Regions from separate parts of the Brevibacillus sp. M2.1A genome, predicted to be linked through region 1. Evidence: riboswitches for the same ligand, from Rfam matches in the RefSeq annotation. Region 1 holds a riboswitch; the other holds the start of a gene.

Region 1 (4,732 bases):
AATGGTGAATTTGGTTCCTACTCGCGGTTTGCTTGATACATTGACCGTTCCGCCAATTGCATGGATGACATGATAGGAGTACGTCAATCCAAGACCGGTCCCGGTTGTTTTCGTAGAAAAGTAAATCGTTCCGAGGCGGCTGATCTGTCCTGCATCCATGCCGACACCGTTATCCTTGATGACCAATAGGGCTTTGTTTCGCTCGATGAGCAAGTCCAGGGAGACTTTTCCGTCCGAAATATCTGAGCATGCCTCAATGGCATTTTTGATGAAATTCACCAACACTTGCTTGAACTCATCTGGATTGGCCTTGATCGTCACAGGTCTCTCAAAGTCTTGCAGCGTAAGCTCCACGTTATGCATATTGGCAAAGGGGAGCATCACTTCGCGGATGGCATGCAGATGCTCACTGACATTAATGATTTCATGCCGTTCCTTGAGCGGCTTGGAAATCGCAAGGTACTCGGTCAAAATGGCTTCTGTCCGTTGGATTTCATCGAGACTGATCCGAATGTATTGATCGACTTTTACCAAATTTTCCGGACATTCCTGTATTAATTTCAAGAAGCCTTTGACTGCTGTCAGCGGATTGCGAACCTCATGTGCAAGCGATGCAGCAACATGACTCATCGTCTGGATTTTTTCGTTTTGCGCGTGGCGGATAAACAGCTCCTTATCCGAAACGCATTTGCTGAAAAGCGACATTAATAACCAGAGGCCGAAAAAGTTTTGAATAGGAATCACTATGGTGTAGTAAACGAGGTGTTGAGTTACATAGGTGGGAAAAAAGTAATAGGTAGTCCCTAAAGCAACCGTAGAAAAAATCGCACTCGTCATAAAAAGATACAGTGTTTTCCGATAACTGGCTTTGTAGTGTCGATACAAAAAGAGTGATATGACAAAATTGACTGTAAGGATCAGCAGGGCAACCCATGTTCCTTCGCCACCGAGGTAGTACCGATAAACCAAGGCTTCAATCAGAAGGAGCAAGGCAATCTCGACTCCGCCATAAACCAGTCCGAAAAGAATGATGACATGTCGGATATCAAAAAACATGCCATTCGTGACACTCGGGGCGAAGGTCATCGCGAGAAACATGCAGGCTGAGCTGGTGATGACAATAAAGGAACGGCTGTAGTTCCTCATTTTGTCACGGTAATAAATGTTGAAAAACACAAACGGGATAATGGCGAAACACCATTGAAGAATGACTTCTTTTAATAGACTCATGTAGCATCCCCATCGCAAATATTTGCTAGGCTTGTATCAATCTACGATAATTCGACAAGACACAACAAAATCCCTCTTGATGTTACAGAAGAAACTGGAATATTTATCAAGAAAATTGTTTCGTAAACCTAGTTGACAGATAGGTAATTGCCAGATTATATTCTGTATATACTTATACAAACGTTTTGAAAATAGAAACAACTCTTATCAAGAGAAGGCTGAGGGAATGGCCCTATGAAGCCCGGCAACCTAGCACGAGAGAATGCGTTCTTTCGAGCCAAGGTGCTAACTCCAACAGGTAGAATACCTGACAGATAAGAGGCGAGAATCTTGTCGATTTTTGTCCTCTTTCTCTGTGAAAGAGGATTTTTTGCGTAGCTGTCGTGGGGAAGAAGCGCATTTCCAGTCTACGCTTCGGCCTCCGCCCCGCTGTGAGTGAAGACTGTCCGCTTCGGAAGAAATAGCGGGAGCGCTTCAAACGCAGAAGGTTCAGGAAGGATTTCATAAGTGAAGCCGCTATTTCTTCCTACGCTGAGATGGGCCCCAGAGGCGCTTGGACTGGAAATGCGCTTCTTCTACGAAGTTTTTTTCCTTTTTGAAAGTGAAATCAAAAGAAGCTTCGATCGAATGAGGGGAAACAAAATTTTTAATTTTGTTATGTGTTTTAAAAAGAAAAAGGGGGAACATCTCAATGAAAAAGAAACTCGGTCTGATCACATCACTTGTTTTGGCAGCATCTGTTCTTGTGACGGCATGCGGCAGCGGGGCAACAACGGGAACCGGCAGCACAAACGGCGGTGCTTCGGGAGAGAAGGCGAAGAGAATCGCATTGATCATGCGTCAGAACGTAGGAACGTTTTCTGCACAATACATCAATGGCGTGAAGACAGAGGTGGAGAAAAACGGCGGCGAGTTGACCGTTTTCAATGCAGATACCGATCTGGCAAAAATGGCGTCCAATCTCGATGCGGCTGTGAACCAAAAGTTCGACGGCATTCTGATTGATCATGGTACGGCGGAAGCGTTGCAGCAGGGCACGCAAAAGGCCGTGGATAAAAAAATTCCGGTCGTTCTATTTGATACAGACATCAACATTCCGGGTGTGCCAGTTGTGGCGCAGGATGACAATAAGTTGGCAGAGCTGAGCCTGGAGAAGCTGGCGGCAGATACAAACGGCAAAGGGAATATTGTGAAGATTTGGGTAGCTGGCTTTGCGCCTATGGAAAAGCGCCAAGTGACCTATGAAGCTTTCCAGAAGAAATATCCGGATTTGAAAGAGATTGCGGCATTCGGTTCTGCTACCAACAATACGGCTCTCGATACACAAACGCAGATGGAAGCAATCTTGAAAAAGTATCCGAACAAAGGCGACATCACAGCGGTATGGGCGGCATGGGATGAATTTGCCAAAGGGGCGACACGCGCCATCCAGCAAGCAGGCCGTACGGAAATCAAAGTATACTCCATCGATTTGAGCGATGAGGATCTGCAAATGATCCAGGCGGAAAACTCTCCGTGGGCAGCGACGGCAGCAGTAGACCCATCCAATATCGGACGCATCCATGCCCAAACCGTGTTCCAAAAAATCAAAGGCGAGCAGGTGCCAGACAACGTGAAGCTAACCCCAGTGCTGGTGAAACAAGAGGACCTGCCGAAGGATAAAAAAGTAACGATGGGCGACCTGTCCCAATACGTAAAAGAGTGGGGCAAGTAAGAACCAAATTGGCTTTTCCCGTTGAGCTGTAACCGTCAACGGGATTTTTCCTTATAGAGGTGGGAACACGCAGGTAAACAGGAGGTGTGAAACATGTCCACATTGCAGATGAAAGGGATGGCGAAGCAATTTTCTGGGGTTCCTGCCCTGCGATCCGTCAATTTTGAGGTGCGTGCAGGAGAGGTTCACGCACTGCTCGGAGCCAATGGCGCGGGAAAGAGTACCCTGATGAAAATCCTCACGGGAGCGTATCAGGCAGATGGCGGTACGATCACCATCGATGGACAGGCTGTGACGATCAATTCGCCGCAGGATGCCAAAGCACAGGGCATCCAATGTGTATATCAGGAAGTGGACACCGCCTTGATCCCGTATTTGAGCGTCGCCGAAAACATATTGGCGGACCAGCTCGTCCAGGCGAAAACCAAAGGACTGATCAACTGGCAGAGCTTGTACAACGAAACGGAGCAGATTTTAAAAAACTTCGGCTTTTCCATTCCGGTGAGGATGCTCGTCGAGGAATGTACGCTGTCGGAAAAGCAATTGATTTTGATTGCACGGGCGACCGTCCAAAAGGCGAAGTACGTTATTTTCGATGAACCGACAGCGCCGTTGAGCACGAAGGAGAGCGAGCGGCTGTTTCAAATCATTGCGCAGTTGAAAAAAGCTGGAGTCGGGATCATTTATATCTCCCACCGCCTGCCGGAAATCTTTGAAATCTGTGATCGGATCACGATCATGCGCGATGGACAGCACGTCATGACCACAGACACGGTGAATACCAACATGGACGAAGTGATTGCGAACATGCTGGGCAAAAGCTTTGACGAGGAGTTCCCGAAGCTCGAAGTGCCGATTGGCGAAACGATTTTTGAGGCGTCAGGTGTAGCTGGCGGCAAAGTACACGGAGTCGACCTGCAGGTGCGCGAGGGAGAGATCGTGGGTGTCGTCGGTCTAGTCGGGGCAGGGAAGACTGAGCTCGCCCGATTGCTCTTCGGTGCAGATGAAGCAAAGGCTGGAGCCATTCGATTGCATGGAAGACGTATCCAACTGCGCTCGCCAAAAGACGCCGTCGATGCCGGAATCGTACTCGTCCCGGAGGAAAGGCGCAAAGAGGGTATTTTTGTAGAGGAGTCCGTACAGAACAACCTGTCAGTTGCCTCGTTGAAAAAGAAATCCTGGCTGGGTTTTATCAAAAGAGGGGCGGAAGCGGCTAACGCAAAAGAGCTGGTGCAGCGCCTTGGTGTAAAAGCAGCCGATATCAAGCAGTTGGTCGGTTTTCTCAGCGGCGGAAACCAGCAAAAAGTCGCGATCGGAAAATGGCTGGATACAAACGCTCACCTCTTTATGTTTGACGAGCCGACAAAAGGAGTGGATATCGGAGCGAAAAGCGATATTTACCGCCTGATTGGAAATCTTGCCGAGCAGAAAAAGGGCGTCCTGTATTTCTCCTGTGAGTTTCAGGAAGTCATCGGGATCGCAGATCGGATTCTCGTCATGTTCGAGGGCAAGATCGTGAAGGAATTGAGTCGCGAGGAAGCAACACAAGAGCTGATTATGTACTACGCAAGCGGAGGTGAGTAACGTGGCAGATAAAAAGTTTAGCTTATTTGATTTTGTTTACAAATACGGAACGGTTGCAGTCATCGTTATTGTCATGTTGTTATTCAGCTTGACTAACCCGTATTTCTTCACGTACGACAACTTGACGGACATTCTTCGCTCCATCTCGATTGTGACATTTGTCGCGATTGGCGTTACGTTTTCGCTGATTGTCGGAGGCTTTGA
Region 2 (4,732 bases), 260 kb from region 1:
AATTCCACCAGTCTACTTTGCCTAAAAACGCTGCTGTTATCGACTTTTCGGCCTTGAGCTTCAACAGTTCTTTCGTCGGTCCAGTGAGGACGGCGCCGTAGATTCGCACTCCGTTTTGCTGCATGTAGTTGTATCGTTCGGCTATCTGAAGGTCGCTACGAAATAGCAAAGATCTGCCGACATCGCGAGCCAGATCTTCTTGCTCAGATAAGTACTTCATCTCTTCTAAGTAGGCGGCCATTCTTCTGTTCCCTTCCCCGTTTACCCGAATGGGCGCATCTCCGTAATCCAGTTCATGCTGCGCAAATCCCCACACGTACCCGGGACCGAGAAATCGATTTGCCCCATCGTCTTCTGCTTGCTTTCGCTCCACCCCTGTGTCTACCGCAAACCAAACCGTATCTTGTCCCGAAGAGGTGACATGGCGGGAAACCAATTCATAGTACTCCTCGTATGTTAGGAAGTGATCGAAGGAAATCGCGAGCTGAGAAACGGTCCCCTCAGGTAGCTTCTCCATCGTTGTCCAGGCAGGTGCAGTGCGAGATTCCGTATCCCCCATTTCCCCGTCTGTCGGATAACGGAAATACAGCTTCTGTTCCCTAACCCCGTTCGTCCATTGCGGCTTCGTATTTACGTTCCATAGCACATTCGTACTCTCAAAACGACCAGCGACCTTTTCTTCCCCCCCAACCCGCTCACGTAGTTCCATGCTGATGTTTCCGTACAGCAATCCGACCTGCGAGCCACTACTACCCACTCTCACACCTGGCTGAGTAAAATTGACTATCGACTTCGCAACGCGGAACAGATCTTCATGCATCAGCGACCCGACCCAGCCATTCAAAATCAGCAACACAACTCCGGCCAAAAAGGGAAGCCCTATGGTGAACCCAGCGTTGGACAACCGATTTTTCCATTTCCCCCGGCGCACAATGGCACGCTGTTTTTCAGCCGACAGTGCTTCAGGCTGGTTTATTTTCACCTTGTCCTCCCCCGTTTCTTCCCCCAACAAAAGCCTTTCCAACCGCTGTGCGTACTCCACGTCAGCCGCTATTTCTTCCTCGAATAGTTTTGAATCTTCTTCCGCCATTTCCCCACGCAAATAAGCAAGCAGCCTTTGCTCGCGATGATTCTCATCCTTGTTCATCACTGGCTTTCCTCCCTCCACAACTGCCGCATCTTTTGTCGTCCCCGAAACAAGGAACGCTTGACGTCTGCCAGCTCAATCCCGAGTACCTCTGCCATCTCCGCATAGGAAAACTGCAATGCAGACAACAAAATGACCTGTCTCTGCTTTTCCGGAAGCTTCTCCAAATAGTCGTGGGCCACTTCCCACAGCTCCTGATTCACGACATGCTCAGCCGGATCAACAGCCGAATGATCAGGTCTTTCTGGCAGGGCTTCTACAAACGCAAATCGTTGTTTCGTCCTCTTACGATAACCATCCACGAAAGCGTGATAGGCCACCTTGAACAGCCAGGGCCGTACTTTTTCCCCACGGTAGTCGTCCAAGGAAGAGAAGGCGCGACAAAAGGTTTCCTGTGTCAAATCCTCTGCCAGCTTCTCATCTCGTGTCAGCCGGAAAAGATAGCGGTAAATATCGTTTACATGCAGCTGGTACACATCCTCCAGACCTACTTTCCCAAACCGTTCACACCCCTTCATCCCTTACCACGAAGGAATTGCCAAAAAGTTTCACCTTAGTCTCATTTTTCTCATAACTTGCTGCACATTCTCTGCAAAAACAAAGATTGACTCCTGACAATGAACGTCATATCATGGGGGAAACGAATAACTCTTATCGCGAGCTGGCTGAGGGACTGGCCCTATGATGCCCGGCAACCGGCGCTATACCATGATTCGTACGCTCATAATTGCGTACCTTGGATAGCGAAACGGTGCTAATTCCAACGGATAAGAGTCGAGATCGAGCACTTTGGGCTCGTTTCGGCTACTGACCCGAGAGATGAGAGGAGACGAGACGCTTTCATAGTCGACAACCGCCTCCCCGCTCAATGGGGAGGCTTTTTTAATAATTCAAGGAGGATTAGGCGTACCATGAGTGAACAACGTATCCTCGTCACCTATCTCACACAAGCAAAAGACTTGAACAAGAAAGCGCAAGCCATTGCTGTCGGCATGACAGTCGGTTCCTGGACGGACCTGCCGCTTGCCAAGCAAGCTGAGCTAGCGCCTTATCTCGGTGAAGCCGTGAGCGCGACACCGATTGCGACACTGGAAAACGGAGAAACACGCGGTCTGATTACCGTTAGCTATCCGACTCGCAATTTTACAGCAGACATTCCATCCTTGTTGACCGGAATATTCGGTAAACTGTCGATGGATGGCAAAATCAAGCTCGTTGACGTTGTTTTCCCTGACTCATTCCTTCAGGCCTTTCCTGGACCGAAGTTCGGCATTGATGGTCTGCGCGAACGTTTAGGGGCACATGACCGTCCACTCTTGATGAGCATTTTCAAATCGTGCCTGGGTCTTCCTTTCGACGATTTGAAGACACAATTCCGAGCACAAGCCTTGGGCGGAGTTGATCTCGTGAAAGATGACGAAATCTTCTTTGCAGACGACCGCGCTCCTTTTATCGAACGGATCAAAGCGTTTAAGCAGATCTCCCAGGAGACCGAAGCCGAAACAGGCAAGCCCGTCCTCTATGCAGCCAACCTGACTGGACCTGTGCATGAGCTGAACGAAAAAGCGAAGCGTGCGGTAGAGGCGGGTGCTGACTGCCTTTTGTTCAACGTGCTGGCGTTTGGCTTCGATGCTCTGCACCGTTTGGCAGCCGATCCTGATGTACACGTACCGATCATGGCACATCCGGCTTTGGCAGGGGCTTACTATCCTTCACCTGACTACGGTATCGCCACCCCGCTTCTACTCGGCACGTTGATGCGTGTAGCTGGGGCAGATTTGGTACTCTTCCCGTCTCCGTACGGCAATGTCGCCCTGGACAAAACAGAAGCGTTGCAGCTCGCCAAGCATTTGACTGACCCACTGAATGGTGTACGACGTTCCTTCCCGGTTCCATCTGCCGGCATTCATCCGGGGCTGGTTCCACAGCTGTATCAAGACTTCGGTATCGATCAAATCGTCAATGCAGGGGGCGGAATCCACGGTCATCCTGGTGGAGCAACCGCAGGAGCAAAAGCTTTCGTTGCCGCGATTGAGGCAGTCACCGCAGGTCGAACATTGGAAGAGGCTGCTGCTGAATCACAAGAGCTGGCGATCGCTCTGGAAAAGTGGGGTGGCGCACGATGAGCAAGAAGCTCGTCCTGTTCTGCGATTTCGACGGAACGATTACCGAAAAAGACAACATTGTAGCGATTGTCCGCAAGTTTGCTCCCCCTGAGTGGGAAGGCTTGACGGAGCAAATCCTTTCGCAAAAAATAAGCGTTCAGGAAGGGGTTGGCAAGCTGTTTCAACTCTTGCCCTCCTCCTTGCGCCAGGACATTATCGATTTTATTGTCCATGAAGCGACCATTCGCCCGGGATTTGCTGAATTTGTGAGCTATTGCCGCGCAGAAGGCATCGAGCTGTTGATCACGAGTGGCGGCATCGACTTTTTTCTGGAGCCTATCCTGGCACCCTTCGATCTTACCGATGTGCCGATCTACTGTAATGGCAGTGATTTCAGCGGCGAGCGTATCACCATTACGTGGCCCAACGCTTGCGATGAACATTGCACGAACGGCTGCGGCATGTGCAAGACGACCATCATCCGTCGTTACGATCCAACAACTCATTTCCGCATCGTCATCGGCGACTCCATCACTGATTTGGCTGGAGCCAAAATCGCTGACTATGTGATTGCCCGTTCCTTCCTCGCTGACAAGGCGGAAGAGCTGCAATTGCCGCATAGCAAGTTTGCCACGTTCCACGATGTGATTCGCATTTTACAGCAAGTCCAACAGGAGGTCGTCTAATTCATGACTGCAACACTCGAACAACGTCTGGATGCCTTTCGCCGTCTGGATGACGCCAAGCTGACATTTGCCCGCCGGGACTGGTTTCCCGGCACCAGTGGCAATCTCTCTATTAAAATACAAAACGATCCCTTGCAATTTGCTGTAACGGCAAGCGGCAAAGACAAAACCAAGCTGTCCCCCGAAGATTACCTGGTTGTGGATCAAGACTCTCGTCCAGTGGATGAAACTGCTCTCAAGCCGTCCGCAGAAACACTCATCCACGCCGTCGTATACAAAACGTTCCCGAAGGCAGGGGCTTGCTTCCACGTCCATACCGTATGGAACAACCTCATTTCCGAGCTGTACTTTGGACAACGGGCTTTCTCCATACAAGGACAAGAGCTGATCAAGGGACTCGGAATCTGGGAAGAAAACGCACGCATTACTGTTCCGATTGTTGAGAACTTTGCTGATATTCCGACCTTGGCTACCGAAATTGAAAAAGTGATTACACCAGAAGTTCCCGGCGTACTCATCCGTAACCACGGTATCTACACGTGGGGCGGCAATGACTTCGAGGCTAAGCGCCACCTGGAAGCTTTTGAGTTCCTATTCGAGTATCACGCCCGCTGGCTGCAATTGCGCCAAGCAGTCGTGTCCACTACAACCACCAATTAAGGAGGAATAAACGATGGCACAAATTCGTTTTCACGACAACAATGAGTACATTTCCGCACCCGAGGAAGTTGTCTCCTTCCTGGATACCCAAGAGATCATTTATGAAAAATGGGGCGTGGATCGCCTTGATCCAA

The links. Region 1 has a riboswitch for S-adenosylmethionine ahead of HP567_RS28250 (sugar ABC transporter substrate-binding protein). Riboswitches for the same ligand answer to the same signal wherever they lie in the genome.
Region 2: it holds a riboswitch for S-adenosylmethionine, as region 1 does, so the genes downstream of both, HP567_RS27050 (2,3-diketo-5-methylthiopentyl-1-phosphate enolase) here and HP567_RS28250 (sugar ABC transporter substrate-binding protein) in region 1, are expected to answer to the same signal.

Annotation. Positions count from the first base shown of each region.
Region 1 is NZ_JABSUY020000001.1:5,926,759-5,931,490, reverse strand. It holds gene HP567_RS28255 (ATP-binding protein) at 1-1,230, opposite strand, end outside; SAM riboswitch class I at 1,432-1,551, shown strand; gene HP567_RS28250 (sugar ABC transporter substrate-binding protein) at 1,922-2,944, shown strand; gene HP567_RS28245 (sugar ABC transporter ATP-binding protein) at 3,038-4,528, shown strand; gene HP567_RS28240 (ABC transporter permease) at 4,530-4,732, shown strand, end outside.
Region 2 is NZ_JABSUY020000001.1:5,669,276-5,674,007, forward strand. It holds gene HP567_RS27040 (anti-sigma factor) at 1-1,147, opposite strand, end outside; gene HP567_RS27045 (sigma-70 family RNA polymerase sigma factor) at 1,147-1,665, opposite strand; SAM riboswitch class I at 1,796-1,973, shown strand; gene HP567_RS27050 (2,3-diketo-5-methylthiopentyl-1-phosphate enolase) at 2,059-3,273, shown strand; gene HP567_RS27055 (2-hydroxy-3-keto-5-methylthiopentenyl-1-phosphate phosphatase) at 3,270-3,938, shown strand; gene HP567_RS27060 (methylthioribulose 1-phosphate dehydratase) at 3,942-4,598, shown strand; gene HP567_RS27065 (1,2-dihydroxy-3-keto-5-methylthiopentene dioxygenase) at 4,612-4,732, shown strand, end outside.